3 regions of the Sedimentibacter sp. genome follow, and region 1 is predicted to be linked to each of the others. Evidence: a T-box and tRNA genes for the amino acid it is inferred to sense, from the RefSeq annotation. Region 1 holds a T-box; the other regions hold tRNA genes.
The links. The T-box of region 1 lies ahead of proS (proline--tRNA ligase). A T-box ahead of a tRNA ligase gene usually reads a tRNA of that ligase, here a tRNA-Pro.
Positions count from the first base shown of each region.

Region 2: it encodes a tRNA-Pro, which carries the amino acid that the T-box ahead of proS (proline--tRNA ligase) is inferred to sense. The anticodon was not compared.
Region 3: it encodes a tRNA-Pro, which carries the amino acid that the T-box ahead of proS (proline--tRNA ligase) is inferred to sense. The anticodon was not compared.

Region 1 is NZ_JBCFAS010000002.1:623,284-630,784, forward strand. It holds gene AAGU76_RS09320 (response regulator transcription factor) at 1-539, shown strand, start outside; gene AAGU76_RS09325 (flavocytochrome c) at 652-2,073, shown strand; gene proS (proline--tRNA ligase) at 2,149-3,594, opposite strand; T-box leader at 3,630-3,824, opposite strand; gene AAGU76_RS09335 (5'-nucleotidase C-terminal domain-containing protein) at 3,979-5,742, shown strand; gene AAGU76_RS09340 (metallophosphoesterase) at 5,911-6,738, opposite strand; gene AAGU76_RS09345 (Veg family protein) at 6,839-7,102, opposite strand; gene AAGU76_RS09350 (magnesium transporter CorA family protein) at 7,402-7,501, shown strand, end outside.
Region 2 is NZ_JBCFAS010000001.1:851,604-859,104, forward strand. It holds gene AAGU76_RS04090 (pyridoxamine kinase) at 1-638, opposite strand, end outside; gene ftsH (ATP-dependent zinc metalloprotease FtsH) at 971-2,797, opposite strand; gene AAGU76_RS04100 (IMP dehydrogenase) at 3,173-4,663, shown strand; gene AAGU76_RS04105 (DUF1292 domain-containing protein) at 4,836-5,120, opposite strand; tRNA gene AAGU76_RS04110 (tRNA-Pro) at 5,389-5,466, shown strand; gene AAGU76_RS04115 (aldolase/citrate lyase family protein) at 5,658-6,422, opposite strand; gene AAGU76_RS04120 (FGGY family carbohydrate kinase) at 6,434-7,501, opposite strand, start outside.
Region 3 is NZ_JBCFAS010000001.1:142,050-149,550, reverse strand. It holds gene AAGU76_RS00730 (YgiQ family radical SAM protein) at 1-454, opposite strand, end outside; gene AAGU76_RS00725 (phosphate propanoyltransferase) at 619-1,194, opposite strand; gene AAGU76_RS00720 (hypothetical protein) at 1,279-2,175, opposite strand; gene AAGU76_RS00715 (hypothetical protein) at 2,254-2,427, opposite strand; gene AAGU76_RS00710 (XRE family transcriptional regulator) at 2,447-2,989, opposite strand; gene AAGU76_RS00705 (CPC_1213 family protein) at 3,102-3,290, opposite strand; gene AAGU76_RS00700 (DUF2007 domain-containing protein) at 3,353-3,619, opposite strand; gene AAGU76_RS00695 (hypothetical protein) at 3,820-4,389, opposite strand; gene AAGU76_RS00690 (transcription repressor NadR) at 4,492-5,007, opposite strand; tRNA gene AAGU76_RS00685 (tRNA-Pro) at 5,078-5,151, opposite strand; gene AAGU76_RS00680 (DNA glycosylase) at 5,197-6,069, opposite strand; gene AAGU76_RS00675 (hypothetical protein) at 6,080-6,724, opposite strand; gene AAGU76_RS00670 (DNA topoisomerase III) at 6,748-7,501, opposite strand, start outside.

The DNA.
Region 1 (7,501 bases):
TGTGCGGAGAAGCAGAAACTTTAGAAAAGGCCTATGAACTGGCAGAACAATTAAAACCCGACGTAGTGCTTCTGGATATAAAGCTGCCGGACGGTGACGGAGCCACCGGGTGCAGGGAACTTAAAAAGATTGTTCCCAATGTGAAGATCATCATACTCACCGCTTACAGCGATGACTACATAGTTGCTGAAGCAGTGAAGGCCGGAGCAGACGGATATCTTCTTAAAAATATCGACAGCAGAGGGATTATATCTGCCATAGAAAACGTCATAAAAGGCTCATCCATACTGGATAACACCATGGTTGGCAGCCTTTTCAACATAGTGAAGAAAAACCAGCAGCTTGAAGAACTGACACCCCAGGAAAAAAACATACTTCAGATGATTTCCTTGGGAAAAACAAACAAGGAAATAAGCAAGGAACTGTTCCTGGCTGAGAAAACCGTCAGAAACAATGTGAGCAGAATACTTAAAAAAATCAATGTGACCAACAGAACCGAGGCCGCATTGTACTACATGAAGCAGATGTCCCTCAAATGAGGGACATTTGTCTTAAGCAAGGGACATTGGACATATAGAAAAAAAGCAATTCAACTGCTATGATAATAATATAACAATTTCGATTGTTCAAAACAATATGGAGGATGAGAATTTGAAAAAGAAAATATTAATATTAGCAGCTGTAATGCTTATATCCCTGCTTGCGGCCTGTGCCAAACCAACAGCGCAGCCTCAGCCAGTAAATAACGAAAAAAATGAAAAAAATAACGAAGAAGCAATTGACGTACTGGTTGTAGGCGGAGGAGGAGCCGGAATGGTAGCCGGAATCACCGCAGCAGAAAACGGATCAAAAGTTATAATTGTTGAAAAAATGCCCATGCTTGGAGGAAACACAATAATTTCCGCAACCGGAATCACAGCTTCGGATACGGACCTTCACAAGCAGGCAGGAATTCCATTTACAGTTGAAGACCACATTAAAAAGACAATGGAAACAGGAAAGAACCTTCCTGATGAAAAGCTTGTAAGAATTCTTGCAGAAAGCAGCAACGACGCTTACCAGTGGCTTGTGTCGCTGGGCTTGAAATATAAGCTTGATGAAAAGGAGCCATGGTGGATAATACCGGTTGAAGGACATTACGGAAGACAGCTTTTTGATGCATATAACAAAAAGGTTGAAGAACTGGGAGACAAAATAGAAATCAGGCTTGATACTAAGGCAACAGAACTTATTGTTGAAGGAGACAAGGTTGTGGGAGCCAAAGTTGTCGGAAAAGACGGCAAGGAAATCATAATAAAGGCTAATGCTGTTGTTATGGCAACAGGAGGATTCGGAAACGCACCGGAACTTATCGGCGAATACAATCCTAAATATGCAGGTGCTCACAACATCATGAGTACAGCGGGCCCAACAGGTGAAGGATTTAAAATGGCTGTTGCTGTGGGTGCAGGAACAAGAGATATGGAACACCACCAGATGAGACCTTTGGCAACACCCGGTTACTGGATCAGAGAAACGGTAATAAACGAAGAAGGTCTGGGCGGAATCCTGGTTAACGCTTCAGCCGTGAGATTTACAAATGAAACCTTGAAGCCTCTGGAGCTGGTACCTGAAATATTGAAGCAGCAGGACAGAATCGCATACGTAGTTTTCGACTCTGAAGTGGCTGCAACAAAAAATGGAACGTCAGCAATCAAAAACGGTAAGATGATTGAAGCGGCAACGATTGAAGAATTGGCTGAAAAGCTTGGACTTGATGCTGCAAAGCTCAGAGAGACTGTTGATAAATACAATGAAGGCACAGATGAATTCGGAAGAAGCACCATGGGCAAAGTGACTGTAGGACCGTTCTACGGCGTTAAAGTTGCTCCGTCATCGCACTACACTATGGCTGGAATAACCATCAATGAAAACGCACAGGTTACAAACGAAGCCGGAGAGCCCATACCAGGTCTTTACGCAGCCGGAGAAGTTGTGGGAGGCTTGTACGGAGCCGGACGTATTGCCGGAAACAACACACTTGACGACATAGTTTTCGGTAAGATTGCAGGAAAGAACGCATCAGCAAAATAAACAGATATCACTCCAAAAACGACCCGCAAGTTTGCGGGTCGTTTTTAACTATTAACTCTTAATTATTAATTGCTCTTAGTAAGCTCTTGCCACATAAACCATGTGCTTTGCTTCCTTGCCGCAGATGGGGCACTTGTCGCCCAGTTTCTCCTGCTCGAAAGGAATGCACCTGATGGTCGCTCCCGTTTCTTCCTTCAACTTATCTTCGCATTCTCTGCAGCCGCACCACATCATCTTTGCAAACCCTGGCCTTACAGGAAGATCCTTCTTGTACTGCTCGTAGTCGGTAACAGTGTATGTGTGTGCTTCCCTGTGTGATTTGGCTTTCTCGAACATGTCGTTTTGCATTGTGTCAAGCATGTTGGACAAAATTTCCTCCACGTTGTCCAGGGATATGGTTTCTTTTTCAAGCTTATCTCTTCTTACGGCAACAGCCTGGTTGTTTTCAATGTCTCTTGGTCCTATTTCGATACGGATAGGATAACCCTTCATCTCATACTGGTTAAACTTCCATCCTGTTGAATTTTCAGTGCTGTCATCAAGCTCAACCCTGATGCCCTTGGCTTTTAATCTGTCGAACAGTTCATTGGCCTTTTCCAGCACCCCTTCCTTCTTCTGTGCAATAGGAATGATCACTACCTGTACAGGAGCCATCTTTGGCGGAAGCACAAGGCCTCTGTTGTCAGAGTGAACCATGATGAGTCCTCCGATCAGTCTTGTTGAGATACCCCAGGACGTGTGGTATGGGAATTCTTCCTTGCCTGTTCTTCCCTGGAACTTGATGTCAAACGCCTTTGTGAAGTGCTGACCCAGGTTGTGGGATGTTCCTGCCTGCAGAGCCTGGCCGTCATGCATGAGCGCTTCCATGGTATATGTGGCGTGTGCCCCTGCAAATTTCTCCTTGTCGCTTTTCTGTCCTACGACAACCGGTATTGCCATAAGGTCTTCAGCAACCTGTCTGTAGATGTCAAGCATCTGCAGTGTTTCCTTCTGGGCTTCTTCTTCTGTTTCGTGGAGGGTGTGTCCTTCCTGCCACAAAAATTCAGATGTTCTCAGGAAAGGTCTGGTGGCCTTCTCCCATCTTACGACGCTGCACCACTGGTTGTAAAGGTATGGGAGGTCTCTGTAGGAGCTCAGCCATTTCTTGTACATGTGGCAGATTATGGTTTCGGATGTAGGTCTTATAACCAGCCTTTCAGCCAGTTCCTGGTTTCCTCCGTGGGTAACCCATGCAACCTCAGGGGCGAATCCTTCCACGTGCTCCTTTTCCTTGGTCAGGAGGCTTTCAGGAATCAGCAGAGGGAAGTACATGTTCTTGTGTCCCGTAGCCTTGAATTTCTCATCGGCATAATCCTGGATTTTTTCCCACAATGCGTATCCGTAAGGTCTTATGACCATGAATCCTTTTACCGGAGAATAGTCCACCAGCTCGTTTTTCAATATTACATCTGTATACCATCTGCTGAAGTCTTCTTCCATTGGCGTAATTTCTTTAACAAAATCTTTTTCTTGCTTTGCCATAATTTCTCCTTTCAAAAATAAAACCGCCTCTTATGCTAAGAGGCGGTTAATCCGCGGTACCACTCTAATTGCTGACGTATCAGCATCTCATTTCAGATAAGGGTTTTGCCCTTTGGGTCTTCCCCAAAAACTCAGAGGCGGGTTCTTCATTCAGTGGGACGAAAATCTTTCACCGGTGATTTTCTCTCTGAAGTCCATGAACAAATACTATTTCTCTTCACAGTAGCATTTTTAATTAGTATTATATTATATTAGTTTTAAATTTTTGTCAACTTCATAATTGAAATTTATTGAAACGAAAATGTTTGCTTGAAAATACATATTCATGATTGTATAATGAAGATAGTTACATAATTTAACATATTTTAACATAGGAGGGAATATATGAACACAAGGAAAAGAGTTTTAAGCTTGGTATTAATTTTCATGTTAGTTCTGAGCAGTTTCAGTTCTGCTTTTGCAGCGGACGAAACAACTAAAATCACAATCATTCACACCAATGACACCCACGCCAGGCTGTTAAGCAGCGACACAAACATCGGATTTGCCAAAATAGCAACCTTGATTAAGGAAGCAAAAGCTGAAAATCCGAACACACTGGTTTTGGATGCTGGAGACACGCTCCACGGCATGCCTATTGTAAATATAAGCAAAGGCGAAAACGCATTGAAGGTTCTCGAAGCTGCAGGCTATGACTACATGACTCTCGGAAACCACGATTTCAACTACGGTCAGGAAAGACTTCTTGAACTTCGCGACATGAGCTCTGTTGGAATGCTGTGCGCAAATATTCTCGATGAAAACGGAAAAAGCATTTTCACTCCATATGTGATCAAGGAAGTAGGCGGAGTGAAAGTCGGCATATTCGGTCTTTCAACACCTGAAACTGCTTATAAGACAAGTCCTGCAAACGTTGAAGGTCTCACATTTGCAAATCCAGTTGAAACAGCACAGAAAATGGTTGATGAACTCATGGATAAAACCGATGTAATCATAGGTCTTGTTCACCTTGGCCTTGACGGAGGATCAGAATTCACTTCTGAAAGACTGGCAAAAGAGGTTCATGGAATAGACGTAATAATAGACGGCCACAGCCACACTCAGCTTGACAACGGCATGTTGGTTCACGGTACTCTTATCGCGCAGACCTTCGAGCATGACAAAAATCTCGGCAAGGTTACAATAGAAGTTGCAAACGGTGCAGTTACAAACAAGACAGCAGAACTGGTAAGTGCGGCATCAGTCAAGGATGTTGCCCAGGACCCGGAACTGACTAAAATTATTGATGAAATAAATTCAGCAAACCAGGAAGTATTTTCTAAGGTTGTTGCAACTACTGACATATATCTTGACGGCGTAAGAGCAAATGTAAGGACTAAGGAAACCAATCTTGGAAACCTTTCTGCAGATGCGGTAAGAAAGGCATCAGGTGCAGACATAGGTTTCGTTAACGGCGGAAACATCAGGGTTGACATTCAGCCCGGCGATATCACATACGGCAAGCTGGCTGAGCTGTTCCCCTTCGGAAATACAGTACAGGTTAAGAAAATCACCGGTGAAGACCTTCTGAAAGTTTTGGAAATCTCTGTCCAGGCATATCCGGAAACACAGGGAGGATTTTTGCAGGTAAGCGGTATGTCCTTTGAGTTTGACCCGTCACAGCCTGCCGGCTCCAGAGTTATCGGTGTAAAGGTTGGAGAAAGCGAACTTGATAAGGCAGCTGAATATACGGTTGCAATCAACGACTTTTTGGGAATCGGCGGAGACGGATACGAAGTTTTCAAAAATTATCCTATTTACGGCGAAGTCGGAACATATGAGGAAGTGTTTGCCGATTACCTGAACACCAACGGAACAAAAGGCAGTGAAGTTTCAGGAAGAATAACCGTTATGGCAGCAGAACCTATACCTGTTGAACTGGCACCTGTTGAACCCGCGCCAGCGCCAGCTCCTGCTCCTGCACCGGCACCTGCACCGGCACCTGCTCCCGCACAGTCAGAAACAACATATATAGTTGTTCCGGGCGATGTGCTGTGGAAAATAGCAGTGAAATACAACACAACATGGGAAGCTCTGGCTCAGTACAACAACATTTCAAACCCGCACCTGATATTCCCGAACCAGGTAATAAAAATACCGGCTAAATAAGCAATTAAGAATGAAGAATTAAGAGTTAAGAGTTAAAGGAAAACATCCGTTGATTTCATCAACGGATGTTATTTTTATGGGAATTTGTGCCCTGCACAAATTCCTACCACTAATTCTTAATTCTTCACTCTTAATTCTTAATTGATTCTAACTCTTCATTCTTAATTCTTAATTGCTCTTCAGGGTTATTACGGACAGTTCCGGCTCTGCCATGAATCTCAGCGGAATCTTTGACGTGCCCATTCCTATGTTGACGTACAGCTTTGTCTGCCTGAGGTTGTCAAAGTAATAAAAACCCCTTATGTATTTTTCCGCCAGCGCAGGCTGGTAGCTTACCACGGGAAGGTTGACCTGGCCTCCATGGCTGTGTCCCGAAAGGAACAAATCGACATTGTATTCAAGAAACCTGTCAGCCACATCAGGCTCGTGGCTCAGTACGATGTTGTACATATCTTGGTCCATCAGGGAAGTCACCTTGTCAGGCTCATAGCTTCCGAATATGGAATCGTCCATTCCCACAAAGTTCAGGTTCAGCTTTGAAAGCTCTGCGTTTTCGTTTATGAGCAGCACAAAACCGCTTTTCTCCATTATTTCATTGTAAACTTTCTCTGCCCCTCCGCCGTAATCGTGGTTTCCGTAGACGGCAAATTTATACGGTGCATCAATGGCTCCCAGGGCTTCCCAGATTTCATATATGCTGTCCTTGTATTCGTAGTTATTGTACTGGTCAATCAAGTCTCCTGTAAAAACAACGATGTCCGGGTTTTCCTCGTTTATTTTTTTTACGGTTTTTTTCAGGTCTGCTATATCAAAGTTCTGGGACACATGCGTATCCGAAAACTGCAGCATTCTTACCTCATCTGAGCCTCTAAGCAGATTGGTGTTTATTGTCTCGTAATGAACCGTGAGTAGATTCGGCTCCACGAATCTTGCGTATATGTAAACTAAAATTGCTGTTATCATAAGTACGGATAATATACTAAAAATCTTTTTCACATCATTGCTCCTTGAAAATCATCAACTTGTAGTATATCAGACTTACCTAATAAAATAAAGCGAAACTTGCATTGTTATGAAGTTTCACTTTCCAGCATAGCTATACTATTTTCGTTTCACCATCGTTGCATCTAAAGAATTCCACATGGTTTGTAAGTATGTCAATATAGTTGAAGGATACCATCCTCTTGAATCCTTTGTTTTCAACTCTGACCGTAAATATTGAAGGATATGTTCGAGCTATGACACCTTCGCTCACAATTGATTTGCTCTTCCCTTTCTTGATTTTAAACTTAACTTTTTGTCCCACACAGCTCTCCACTGTTCTCTTAACCCTGGCTACCGGACTTGCCGTCTCAATCACCTTCTATACTGTATTATATGAAAACCGGTGAAATATAATTCATTTGCTTCTATCTTTCCCAATTGTGCGTTTTTTATGTGTTTTTTCTTTTATTTTCACATTTTGTCTTGCAATTAATTACAAAATGGACTATTATAATAAAGTCAATAAACATATTGAAAAGGAAGTGAAAAGTAATGGACGAGGTCCCTACGGTCAAGTCGAAAAGAACATTAATAAAAACTGAATACTTCTCTATTACTTTTAATAAATTATCAATTTTGTAATAGAGAAAATCTATTATTAAATTGAGGTGAAAAATGCTGGATATTTTCAAGACAATTGACGACACTTTGTTCAAGCTTGAAGAAATCGAAGACGGTGCATGGATCAACCTTGTTGATCCTACTGCGGAAGAAC
Region 2 (7,501 bases), on a different contig from region 1:
ACAAACTTGAAGGGCACCTTCCAGTAACAGTCCTCTTTCTTGTCGTAACATGCATTGATGTTCTCCCCGTCCTGTGAAGTGATTCCGGTTATAACTGCAATGTCGGGTCCAAGGCTGCACAGCCTTTTAAGATACGATTTGAGCATATTAGTATCTATTTTTTCATCGGAATACTTTTCTCCCAGCAAAATGCTTGCTTCAGTCATGTTAGGAGTGATGATGTCCGCCTCGTGAACCAGGTGGCTCATTTTTTCCACCATCCTGCCATTGTAGGTTTTGTAGGTTATGCCGTGGTCTCCCATTACCGGATCCACCACCACAAGGGCATCTTTTTTGTTCTTTATCCTGCTTATGATGTCAAGCATTATGTCTATCTGCATCTCGGAGCCGATGAAGCCGCTGTACACGCAGTCAAATTCAGCGTTGTTCTTTTCCCAGTTGCTGAAATATTCCTCCATATGCTGGGTGAAATCGAAAAAATAAAAATTCTTAAATTCGGAGTGGTTGCTCAAAAGTGCTGTTGGCAACGGGCAGACCTGGCAGCCCAGAGCTGAAAGAACAGGCATTATTACGGTCATGGAACATCTTCCAATTCCGGACATATCGTGTATAGCTGCTATTTTAGGAACGTTTTTCATAATATTACCTCTCAGTAAATTTCATAGTAATGATAAAACATTTCTGCCGCTTCCAAAAGGTACAGATTTGCACAATACAAAGGTGACAGCTATTTCAAGCTTGCTGCAGATAAGCATATTATGCACGAAACTTCAGAAATAATAAAGGATGATTTCTGTAGAAATCATCCTTTATAAAGTAAAGACTCATAATTTATAACTCTTTACAAGGGGGGCGTAATTAATTTACACTATATATTTCGTACCACGAATAATTTTTTGGGGGTCAGGCACAAAATATTTTATTTTTTCTACATTTTTTTTATAATGCCGGACGATTGTTTATCAGGAGCTTAATTGTTCAGGATTTCCATGAATTCCTCGCCTGTTATTGTTTCCTTTTCCAGCAGGTACGAAGCCAGCTCGTGAAGCTTATCCTCGTTGTCCCTCAGTATGGCTATGGCCTTTTCATGGGCAGACTTTATGATTTTCAAAACTTCATTGTCTATTTTGCCTGATGTGTTTGAAGAACATGCAAGCGATGATTCCTGCCCCAGGTATGGGTTATTGACGCTCTCCAGCGCCATCATGTCAAATTCCTCGCTCATGCCGTAACGGGTTACCATTGCTCTTGCCAGCTTTGTAGCCTGCTCGATGTCGTTTGATGCTCCCGTTGTGAATGTGTTGAACACAACTTCTTCAGCTGCACGGCCTCCTGTGAATGTGGCTATCTTGTTGAATGCTTCCTCTTTGGACAAAAGGAATGTTTCCTCCTCGGCAACCTGCATGGTGTATCCCAGCGCTCCTGAAGTTCGTGGCACGATGGTAATCTTGTGAACAGGAGCAGATTCTGTCTGCTTTGCAGCCACCAGCGCATGACCTATTTCGTGATATGCTACGATTTTCTTCTCCTTGGGGGAAATCACCGCATTTTTTCTTTGGTAACCTGCTATGACTACTTCCACTGCTTCTTCAAGGTCTTCCTGGGTTGTTTTTGACCTGCCGTTTTTTACGGCCCTAAGAGCTCCCTCGTTGATGATGTTTGCAAGCTCTGCTCCGCTGGCTCCTGCCGTTGCCCTGGCTATGGCATTGAAATCTATATCATCTTCCAGATGCACATTCTTTGCATGAACCTTCAGTATGGCCTCGCGTCCCGCCAGGTCCGGAAGCTCGACGGGAATCCTTCTGTCGAAACGCCCCGGTCTTAACAGCGCCTTGTCAAGGGACTCCGGTCTGTTGGTTGCAGCAAGTATTACAACGCCCTTTTTGCCGTCGAATCCGTCCATTTCCGTAAGAAGCTGATTTAATGTCTGCTCCCTTTCATCGTTGCCTGAAAGTCCGCCGCTGTCTCTTTTCTTACCGATTGTATCTATTTCGTCGATGAACACGATGCACGGTGCTTTATCCTGAGCCTGCTTGAACAGGTCCCTGACCTTTGCCGCGCCCATTCCCACAAACATTTCAACGAATTCAGAACCTGAAATTGAGAAGAACGGAACCTTTGCTTCACCAGCAACGGCCTTGGCCATAAGAGTCTTTCCTGTTCCCGGAGGTCCCACCAGCAGTGCGCCCTTAGGCATGGTAGCACCTATGTCCTCGTACTTTTTAGGATTATGAAGAAAATCGACAATTTCAGTCAAGGCTTCCTTTGCCTCGTCCTGCCCCGCCACGTCCTCAAATCTTTTGCCCGTCTGAGCCTCCACATAAATCTTGGCGTTGGATTTACCAAACTGCATGGAATTGCCGAAAGAACCCATTTTCTTCTGAAGCTGTCTGGATAAAAGCTGCCCCAGTCCAACAAATATGATTAACGGAATGACCCATGACAAAATTGCATCCAGCAGCACGGAATTTTCCTCCGGAACAACCTGTCCGAACTCAATTTTTACCGATGAGGCAAGCAGCCTGTCCACCAGGTTGGGATCGTCCATCTTCCCGGTGATGTAAACGCTGTTGCTGTCTGACTTTGACACAAACGCAATTTGCTTATCGTTTATCTCAACCTTAGTGACGTCTCCATCTTCCACCATTGAGAGAAACGTTCCGTAGTCAACCTCGTGAACCTTGGACTGCATCCGGTTCACGTACGGAAAAACCGCCGCATTCAGAAGTATCACCACAAACATCACAATCATGTAATAATATATGAATGGTTTTTTATTATCCTTATGTTCTTTCATCTTTCCTCCAAATGTAATTTAATCTGTAAATAATATATAGTATGGTACATTATATGTTTGAATTATTAAGCAAATCTTAAAACCACGGCAGGCAGACTGTGATTATGTCACCCTGAGCTTGCAGCATATCCTCTTAATATTTTCATAATGATGTGCTTCAGTTTCTCACACAAATTCCAAAGGCTGATATCTGCAATCATGCAATTACGTTCATAAATAGCGGCTTTTTGCTTCAACCTGTAGCTTCAGGAAATACAGCTTCCATTGATAATATTAATGCAAATATTGGGTTGACAATGAAGTTATGTTATGATAATCTATCAAGAATAATTATTATATTTTCATTGCGAAAACACATGAAAAGGAGATTTATCAATGGCAAGAATTATCAACGAGCCGTCCAGAACATTCGGAGAATACTTACTTTTACCAAACCTGACCACAAAAGATTGTATTGTCGAAAATGTTAATTTAAGCACTCCAATTTGCAGGTTTAAAAAGGGCGAAGAGCCTGAATTAAAACTTAACATACCTTTCTCATCTGCCATCATGCAGTCAGTTTCAGATAACAACATGGCCATAGCACTGGCTAAAAACGGAGGCATATCATTCATTTACTGCTCCCAGTCCATTGAAAGCGAAGCAGAGATGGTAAGAAAGGTCAAAAAATACAAGGCAGGATTTGTAATCAGCGATTCAAACCTCAAACCAACAGACACGCTTCAGGATGTTCTATATCTGAAGGAAAGAACCGGCCATTCAACTATGGCGGTAACAGCCAATGGAACTTCCGCAGGAAAACTTTTGGGAATAGTCACCAGCAGAGACTACAGAACAACCAGAGACTCCCTTGACAAAAAGGTGGAGGAATTCATGACTCCTGCAAAATCACTGATCGTAGGATACGAAGGCATTACGCTCACAGAAGCCAATGATATCATCTGGCAGCACAAGCTCAATGCACTTCCCATAGTTGACGAAGATTTCAACCTTGTGTACATGGTTTTCAGAAAAGACTATTCCGAAGACAAGGAAAACCCACGTTCGCTTCTTGACAGCAAGAAAAGATACGTTGTAGGCGCCGGTATAAATTCCAGAGACTACAGGGAAAGAGTTCCTGCGCTGGTAGAAGCCGGAGCAGACGTTTTATGCATCGACTCCTCTGAAGGATACAGCGAATGGCAGTCAGACACCATCAGATGGATAAAGGAAAAGTACGGCGACAGCGTAAAGGTAGGAGCCGGAAACGTCGTTGAGAGAGAAGGTTTCAGATACCTGGCAGACGCAGGGGCTGACTTTATAAAGATAGGAATAGGCGGCGGCTCAATATGCATCACAAGAGAGCAAAAGGGAATCGGCAGAGGCCAGGCATCAGCCGTGTTGGATGTGGCTGCAGCCAGGGACGAATACTTCAATGAAAAAGGAATATACGTGCCTATCTGTTCTGACGGCGGAATAGTTCTTGACTACCACATTACACTTGCTCTTGCCATGGGCGCAGACTTCGTAATGCTGGGAAGATATTTTGCAGGATTTGATGAAAGTCCTACAGGCAAAATAAAGTACGGCAACGGATTCGTGAAGGAATACTGGGGCGAAGGTTCCAACAGGGCAAGAAACTGGGCCAGATACGACCTTGGCGGAAAAGCAGGACTTCAGTTTGAAGAAGGCGTTGACTCTTACGTGCCATATGCAGGTAAGCTTGACGATGGTCTTGGCAGCACTCTTCACAAGATAAAATCAACCATGTGCAACTGCGGAGCCAAATCCATAAAGGATCTTCAGCAAAACGGAAGACTGACCGTGGTTTCTGCTACATCATTAACCGAAGGTGGAGCTCACGACGTAATTCTTAAAAACCAATAATATTATATAGATAAACATAAAACCCGCGCAAGCGGGTTTTGTTTTTATCAGATTACCTTTAGAACATGTATTCTGAAGGCTAAGCCTGGAGAATCTCATCTTTGGGTTAGGGCATGCTGAGCAGCGTGATCTCCCTAAAAACAACAAAAACCCGTTTTTCACGGGTTTTTGATTATTCTTCGTCTTCTTCTTCCTCGTCTTCGTCAAACAACTCGTCGAGTTCTGCTTCGTCAAGAATCTCGTCAAAAGCCTTTGTAACAGCTTCATATTCAGTGTCGGATTCTATGCTTAAAAGTTCAAAGCTTCCGTCTTCAAATTCTTCGAAACCGTAAAGATACACTTCACCGTCTTCCTGGTTTTCCAAAGGAAGCAATGCTATGTAATCCTTGTCTTCCACCGGGAAAATTGCAATTATTGCGCATTCAACCTCAGTGCCGTCTTCAAGGGTTATGGTCATCACTTCTTCGTCATGATCACCGCAGCCACAGCCGCATCCGCAATCATCGTCGCCGCAGCTGCAGCCTTCTTCTTCGCAGCCGTCAAATAATTCTTTATCTTCACTCATGTTTTGTACATCCTTATTTATTATTTTATCCAATTACTCATGGATATTTAAACTTTATCAGAATACATTTTAAAATGCAATATATAATATGGAAATTTGAAAAATTTATTTTTTAACACTTTACATAACAGTTTTTTTAATGTATAATAGCATTTGTATTCGGGATGTAGCGCAGCTTGGTTAGCGTACAAGTCTGGGGGACTTGGGGTCGGAAGTTCAAATCTTCTCATCCCGACCAAAAGAATATTGAAAATTGTGGGTTTACAGTCTACATCAATTTTTTGCTAAGTGCGAATTAGTTCATTTGACATAACCATGACGTAACCCAATGTAATTTTTCAATTAAGAAGCAGGTTTTTCAGGACTTGCTTCTTTTATTTTGTCCTCATTCCCCTTATTTTTATAATATTAAACTAATTGTATATCAAACTAACTCTCATAAAATTCTTTAACTATTTTCATTGATGCACTTTTAATCATTCCTACTTCACTGTTACAGCTAAATATAGTCATGCCCATATCTTTACATTTATGTAAAAATCCAATGTTAGATGCTACAATTCCACAGGGTTTTTTTGCCTTTCTAGCAGATGCTACGACTGTTTCAATAGATTTTTCCATACTTGCAGTTTCAAAGTCACCTGGTGTACCAAGATCAATAGCTAAGTCATTAGGTCCTATAATAAGAGCATCTATTCCTTCTACTTCTATTATTTTATCTGCATTTAATAGTGCTTGTTTTGTTTCAATTTGTGCTAATATTATAGTTTTATTATTTGCATGTTCAATGTATTCAGAAAGTTTTGGAGGCTCATAATTAGTATGTGCTCTTGTAGTTGATATACCTCGAGCACCCAAAGGTGCATATTTTGCATAGTTAACTACATTTTCTGCGTCTAAAGCAGTATTAACCATTGGTATCAAAAGACCATCTACTCCCATATCCAAAACTTTAGTTATGGATGCTCTATCAATGTTAGGCACTCTAACAATAATTGGGATGTCAAATCCATTGCATACAGCAACAATATTTGCTATCTGCGAATAATCAAAGTATCCATGTTCACTGTCTATAATAATAAATTCCATCCCTCCTGCTTTAATTACTCGCACAACATTAGGTGTGTAAACTTCTGAAAGCATAGTACCTAGAACAACTTCCTTTTTATTTATTCTCTCTTTTAAATTATGCATTAAAATTCTCCTTACTTAAGTTTCAGTGTTAGTTCTTTTTTATCATTTAAATCCGTACAAATACCTGCACATACAAGTGCTATTCTAAATAAACCTGAAAATGCTTCATCTGGAATTGCAGAATGACAATAAGGATATCCCGTTTTTTGACTTACAATTTCAAGAAGCTTCGGTATTCTCCATGACACTCCTCCTGAAAAGACGAGTTTCTCTACTTTTATGTTGTTACCACAAAGACCCTTTATGTTTTTATCATAAACATCTGCCATATTATAAAATGCTGCTGAAAATAAAGTGTTTAAATTAAAATTGCTATATGTAATTCCACCAATTTTTCCACCATTCATATTATAAGGTGTTGAGTAAAATCCAACATCTGCCGTCAATCCGTCTAGATCATATTTAAAATCTTTTAAAACCGAATTCCATATCTCATTTGTATCTACAGATATTCCAGTTATTATATGTGTTGTATCTTTTATGAAATCAATTAAGACATCTAAATTTCTTCCGCTAGGCATATTTGAAATTGTATTCATATATCTGCCTTCAAAAAACGGACGTGTTTCATATTCACCTGGCATAAAATGTTCTGTGGTATTTGATACTTGAGATGCAGTTGCAATATTAATCACAACGTCATTTTTACCTGCCATGCTTCCAAGTATTGAAATTTGATGATCGCCATAATCAGGATATATTTTTAATTCTTGACCATTAGATTTATAAATTCCGCAAACTTCAAAATCACTTTTTGCTATTACAGGAAGAACAATATTTTCAAAACCAGCTTTTTTAATAATTTTTTCATTCCATTTCTTATTTACCACATCACAAAACCCCAATGGAGCAGCATTTGTTATATGGCAAATATTGTTTCCAGTAAGCCTAGAAATAAAATATGATCCTAAAGTGTAAAGTTTGCCTGTCCTCTTTTGATTGTCTATTTCATAAAGCATAGTATATAAGTTGCTTAGCCCAAGGGATGGTTTAATATATACGCCGCAATCAGCCATTTCCTCCTTACTAAACAGCTCCTTAAGTTCTTCTATATAGCTTCTTCCTTCATTTTCTATAAT
Region 3 (7,501 bases), on a different contig from region 1:
TATCGCTCCAGTAATCGTAGTGGGCTAATCTTCTTAGGCTGGCTTCAATTCCGCCTATTATTATTGGTACGTGCCTGTAGGCTTCCCTTATGCGGTTTGAATACACTGTCACTGCTCTGTCCGGTCGAAGATTCGCCTTGCCGCCGGGAGAATATGAGTCTGTGCTTCTTTTTTTCCTGAAAGTTGTGTAATGATTAACCATGGAATCGATGTTTCCCGAATTAACCAAAAAACCAAGGCGAGGTTCTCCCAGGACCTTGAAGGAATCCAAATCCTTCCAGTCAGGCTGGGCAATTATTCCCACCTTGTAACCGTATCGTTCAAGAAGCCTTGAAAGGATTGCGGCTGCAAATGATGAATGGTCCACGTATGCGTCTCCTGTAACAAACACAAAGTCGCATTGATCCCATCCTCTCTTTTTCATATCATCTATGCTGATTGGCAAAAAATCCATGTATCCTCCAAAATATTTGATATTTTAATTATACCATCAAACAAAGGATTAAAACAATATAAAATATGTTCCTACTATATTATCGTCATTTTACGCAAAAAAATAAACGGAAGATAAACTTCCGCCATTTAACCATTTTGATTTACATAAAATATATTTATGTACTATTTTATTACTTCTACTGCATCTCCGTTTTTAAGTCCTGCTGCATTTCCTTCTTCTACGTCAAGGTGCATATCCAAAGCAAATGAGTCACTTACCCTTATAAGCACGTTGTCAAAAGTCAGGCCTCTCTGTCCGCCAACTTTTACAGATACAACGTCCTTATCCTTAACGCCGAATTTTTCTGCGTCTGTTGTATGCATATGAATGTGTCTGGAAGCCACTATAACACCTTTTTCGAGTTCAACTTCTCCGCAGGGTCCAACCAGCTTCAAACCAGGTGTTCCTGTTGTGTTTCCGGAATCTCTGACTGGAACATCCTTAAGTCCCAAGGCAAATCCGTCTGCCATTGATATTTCCACCTGTGTTTCCGGTCTTGCAGGTCCGAGTATTCTTACTCCCTTTAAAGTTCCCTTTGGTCCTACCAGATCAACCTTCTCGTCGCAGGCATATTGACCCGGCTGGCTCAGATCCTTAATGCATGTCAACTCATGTCCTTCACCGTACAATATATTTATATGTTCCTTGCTTAAATGAACATGCTTGTTTGATAAACCCACTGTTACTTGAAAACTCATTTCATCCTCCGTGTTTTAATATTTTCTTGTAAAATTATAATATACATTGAAAATAATATCAACATCAAATTGGACTTTTTTCGATTATTTAGCTTTTTTTTTCAGGTTAATCCCCGCAATTGTGTAAAGCAGTCCAACTACCGAAAGAAGAGAAAAATAGTAAAATATGTATCTGGATACAAAACTCCCGCTCATTATTCTGGACGAACCATAAAAGAAAATTGCTGCCAAAATATATATGACAGTCTTTTTGTTTCCGAAAATGTTATTCTTGATTTCCTCCCTGCTCTTAATCACATTTTTCTCTTCTGTAAGTCTATGTATGAAGCTTTCATCTTCGGGCAGCATTTGATATCTGCTCATAATTTCATAAAGCTCATCAACTCCTATGCGGTTAATTTCAAGCCTGTCTTTGAATTTTTCAAGCATTTCCGTAGCTCCGTCGCTCAATGAGCCCGTATAAACCATATGACCGGTTTTTATGCTGTTCTGTCCCATGTATTCAATCATGTTTCTGACATCGAGCCTTTCAACATCAATGTCCGCATAAGTCCTGAAAATCATGATACAGTGTATTATCCCGTCTTTTTCGGCCAGGTACATGTGTCTGCCTTTTTTTACGTAATTTCTCCAACCCTCCTTACCGAACAAAAAACCTATAAGAATTTCAAAATCTTCAGTATTTATTTCATCCAGCCTCTTTCTAAAGTGTTCCTTCTTCTTCCTTAAAATAAGTTTTTCCTTTCCCTGGTCCGTTTTCCTGTCCACGTTAAGTTTGTTGATCAGCGTGAATACGGCAAACACCTGGGCGGCAAACAGTGCTGAAATGAAAAAATCTCCTGTCATGATGTAAAATACCAATAAAACCGCAATGCTCAGCATAACCTTGTACAAAGCCAGGTCTATCCTGTAGCTCATGTAATTCCTGTCGCCTATGGCTTCCTTCACAAACGCTTTTTTCAGGTTTTTGTCTTTCGTCATAAAATCACCTCTTTTGAAATTTTTTCCAAATTTCATGATTTTATGCAATAAAAAACTGCCCAAAGGACAGTTTCTTCATTAAATGCCGTTTACGGCCTGCTCCAGCTTGTCAAGATGCTTTATAGGGAAATAAGCCAACAGTTCCTTGAACTGTTCAACCGTCAACCCCTGAGCGGTAGTGTATATTTTTATTTTCTCATCCAGACTTGCATTGATGAATTCTTCCTTGATATCTTCAAATTTCTTTTCCATAATACTCCTCTTTTCATAGTTAGTAAGCTGCAGGCGATGTTATGCACATGTACTGTGTCGTCTCTTCCGAGGGATTGAAAAGCTTGTGCGGAACATCAGAGCATATGTAGATGCTGTCGCCTTCTTCGATTATTTCATTGTAATCCGCAAAGTTCACAATCAATCTTCCTTTAAGTATTATTACACATTTATCAAAATCTATTATCGAAAAATTTTCACTTTCCCATTTTCCAGGTTCCAAAAAACTTTTATATACCGAAAACCTGTTGTTTCGTCCGTTTCCTATAGGAATAAGGAACTCAAGTTCCTGATTGTTTTCAGGAATGGTGAGCTTTTGCCTTTCTTCCTTCCTCGTAACTGTCACATTGCCCTCTTCGTCAAGAAAATAGTAAGGTGAAACATTGAAAACCTTGCATATCTTGGTCAGAGCCGACAGTGAAGGTTCTATCAGGTTTCTTTCAACCTGGGAAATGTAGCTTGAAGTAAACCCGGACTTTTCTGACAGTGCATCTATTGTCATATCATTGTATTTGCGCAGTTTTCTAACCTTGTTGCCGTCCATAAATTTACTCCGTTAATTAAATTTGTAAAATGATATTACTCTAATCAGCAAAAATAGTCAACTGTTTTGTATTGCATCTATTCACAAAAAAGACGCCTCCGGGCGTCTTTCTCTATCTTTTCACTTGATTATGGGTACTGTTCTTTTCGTTGTGGTCAAATTCGTTCTGCAGGTTATCATCCTTAAGTCCGAAAACCGCCCTGGCACTTTCAGCCTGTGGATTGTGGCTTATGTGCATTGATCTGAATTTGCCGTCTTCCTTCTTGTTGTTGCTTGTACTTTTCATTTTGTTGTCAGACATGATTGCTCCTTTTTCTGCTTTTTATATTATTATGTCAGCTTTCAATATGAATATGCGCAAATTTAAATTTCATCGTCAATCTGGTCGCTCATGTGGCTTGATTCAAGCAGTTCCCTTGCCACATCCAGAACATGGGCAGGCACGTACAGGTCTATGCCGTACAAATTTGTGCCTGTGTAAATTTCCATAATCTCTCCGGTTCCCTTTTCCTTCTTCAGCACCGGAATACCGTATGATCTAAGCTTAGACATTATGATTTCAGCTTCAACCTTGTTAAGATTAAAAAGCAGCAGCGCTTCATCGTCGCCGTCTATAAATTCGTCAGCCATAAACATCTCCTAGTATTTTTTATTTTATTATACTGCTAATCGCAAGAGATTTCCACATAAATGTAAAAATAAAGCCTCAGGCTATAGGATTATGGTCAAACCTGAGACTATACTTTCTGTTTTTTCATCGGATGATAGAATCTCCAAAAGAGACCCTATCATCTAGATGAATTTATGAGGGAATACGGAATTGGTATTAGTTATTGATTTACACTAGCCTGCTTAGGAAGCTTTACAGATTTTGTCACCGGCTTCCAGATTGCCTGAGCCAGATAGAAATCTATCATGCTGTGGAAGACGGTTCCCACTCCTACAAGCAGAATTACAGATGTCACAAACCCCTTTGCATAGTATCCGGAGCTCATGTTGTTTCCGAAATAAAACGGAATGACCACCAGAACCTCGCTGACGCCGTGGATAAGTGCAATTCCAAAAGAGTACAGCACAGAGGATTTCACCGTTCTTAACATTTCAGGACGTTTTTTCAGAATAAGGGAGCCTGCCAAAGCAAACACAATGTGAGAAGCAGCCCTCATCACAACAACTATGGGGAAACCTGCCAGCAAAAACCCTGCTGCAGAACCTACAGCAACGAATACTGCAGTTGAAGGAGATATGAACATGGCTATAAAAATTGCGACATGGCTGGCCAAGGTGAATGAAGCCGGTTCCATGGTAATTTTCAACGGCGATATTATAGGTATTATAATTCCGATAGCACAAAGAAGCGCGGATATTACCATTGAATTAAGACTGTTGTTTTTTTTCATAAATTTTTCCTTTCCAACAAAATCATATTATCACATGTATTTACTTGTGTCTTGACACCTGATTATACAATTATAGAAAAGGATTTTATTTTTGTCAATACCTTATTCGCAAATAATGTTTTCTTTTTTCAAAGCTTCCCTTATTCTGACGAAAGTCTGATCATCAGCGCACCTGATAGTGTGCAGGTGGATCCCGCCTGTAAGGTGCATAAGAGGCTGTGCTGCGTTGTTTTTAATTTTATCCATGAAAAGATCCGCGTCATACCGGGATGAGATTCTGAGCTCACCTGTTATCTGTCCGTATACCGGATGCTCAACTGTAACATCTGCAACCGTTCCTCCGTTGTCAACCACAGCGTACAGTTCCATGATCATATTTTTGTCGTCATGGCAGCACGCCACAGTGTAAGTGTTCTCTGTCTTTTCAAAGTCTGAGTTTATTACATACCCTCTGGGAGTTGCTGAAATTTTCACTCCGGCTGCTCTCATAAGAGCAATGTCACCGACAATTACCTGTCGGCTAACAGAAAACTGCCTGGCTAAGGCATTGGCGCTTACAGGTTCAGTGTTGTTTCTGAGAGTCTTTTCAATATTTTTTCTTCTTTCTTCTGAAATCATAACGTTCTCCACGCAAATATTAAAAATCTGGCAAATTTGCATTTGCCAGATTCCTGTTGTCCCATAAAAGTCGGAGTGAAAGGATTTGAACCTTCGGCCTCTTGGTCCCGAACCAAGCGCGATACCAAGCTTCGCTACACCCCGACAACATTTATTATTATAATCATATTTCATATGATTGTCAACAGTTTATTTTCCTATATTTAACTCCCGAGCGTAGTAAAACAAATATTGCTGGGCGTATCCAGAGAGCTTTCCGAACTTGCTTTCGGCGAAGCTTCTTATGTCTTTGTCGCTGGTGTCCTTATCGACATAAAGTGTCTGCATAACCCTTCTTACCCATACGTCCACAGGAAATGTGTCAAACTGCTTCATGGAAAAGAGAAGTATGCAGTTTGCAACCTTATCTCCGATGCCGCAATAGCTTTTAAGATAATCCAGTCCTTCCTGGTAGCTTTTGCCCTTCAGGCTGTAGACTGTGTCTTTCTCCTTCAGAAACCTTGCAGCCGCCTCCTTTATGCGGGGAGACCTGAATCCGGCCCTGCATTCCATGATCTTATCAACTCCAGCTCCGGCAAGCTTTTCTGCAGATGGAAATGCGTAGTAGTCCCTGCCTCTGTACTCTTGGATATATTCTCCGAACATTTTGCTCAGGTTTTCTATGACCTTCTTTATCATGGGTATCCTGTTGTTTGCCGATATCATGAATGAAATCATTGTTTCCCATTCGTCCTGGTTCAATATTCTTATGCCACTGCCAAAACATATGGCCTTGTCCATAATTTCATCTGTGTTAATCATTGTCTTTATAAGGCCGTAGTCGGTATCCATATCGAAGTAATTTTTCACGTACATTTCATAGTCCTTCATGGATACATTGTCAAATATGACCCTTGAGCCTTCCTGTTTTACGTTGATTACATTTTTCCCCACAACTCCCGTATATGAGCCGTCTTCTTCCCTGTTCCATCTGAAGCACTGCCCGCAGTCGAATATGTGCGTGATTTCAAAATCCTTGACATCATCTATTACAATCTTGTTTTCTTTTTCGGTTATTTTCATTTTTCACCTGTCATTCTGCCCTTGCCAGATTTTCGATAAAGCTTCCCCTGCCGCATTCTGCAGCCTTGATGAAGTTTGCTTCAGCCTCGCTTATGTTGTCTTCCTGTTTGTTTATTTTGCCAAGAAAATAGTATCCGAATGATTTTCTGTAGTCATTGGCGCCGCTTTGAGAAAGTTCAGCAAAGTATTCCTTCTTCCTCTCTCCCCTAAAATAATCAGAAACAGCGTATACTATTTCAACCATCTCCGTATAGTAGCTGTTATCCTTGTATTTTTCCATGACCTGTTTTGTTTCCTCCAGCTTTTTCAAGGCCTCTTCTGTTTCTCCCTTGAACAGAAGACTTAAAATCAGATTCTGCAAGTAAATGGGTTCCCAGTTTCCAGGCACGCTTTCAGCTATGTCTTCAAGTGTTTCAACAGCTTCATCAAACCTTCCGTCATAAAACAAACCTGTTGTCTTCTGCAGTATATTGACTGCCGGATTCCTTCCCGCCTTTTTCTTCTCAAGCAGCTTGTCAAACTCCCTTACATATCTTCCCGGCTGTTTATCCTCGAATAAGATCCTGTTTAATCTGTTGATCTGATCGACCTGATTTTTAGCCTTCAAAAATATTATAACTATGAAAATTATCATGAAAAATACTACATATTCCATATTATCTCCTCGAATGTGAATTTTTACAGTTTAAGCTTTGACAAGGCATCCGCCAGAGCTGTGTTTATGTTATCTTCCTGAGATTTGTTTTGCTTTGCAAGAAACCTGGATGCTTCTTTTTTTGATACTGATGTTGTTTCAGTTTCTTTTCTGGTTTTCCAGGATGCAAGTTTTTCCCTGTAACCGCACTGGCACACGAATATCTTTCCTTCCCCTTCTCCGCGAAGCTCCAGCTTTTTGTGGCAGTTGGGGCACCTGGCGTTTGTAACCTGAGACAACCCTTTTTTGTAGCCGCAGTCCCTGTTCTGGCATACAAGCAGCTTACCCTTCTTGCCGTTGACTTCAAGGAGGTAACTGCCGCACTCAGGACACCTTTCCCTCGTCTCGTTGTCATGGATGAACTTCAAGTCGCTGGAATTTATCTCTCTGATAACCTTCCTTGTGTATTCCTTCATGTCGCTGAGGAAGCTGTCCTTGTTGAGATTACCCCTTGATATATCGTTAAGTTTCTGTTCCCACTGTGCAGTCAGTACCGGAGACTTAAGCTCTGCAGGAGCCAGCTCCAGAAGCTGCCTGCCCTTTGAAGTGGTGTATATGAATTTGTCCTTTTTTTCTATTACAAAGCTGTTGAAGAGCTTGTCGATAATGTCTGCCCTTGTTGCAACTGTTCCAAGGCCGCCTGTTTCCCCGATGGTTTTTTTAAGTGACGAATCGGCACTTTTCATGAACTTTACCGGATTTTCCATGGCCGAAAGAAGATTTGCCTCAGTAAACCTT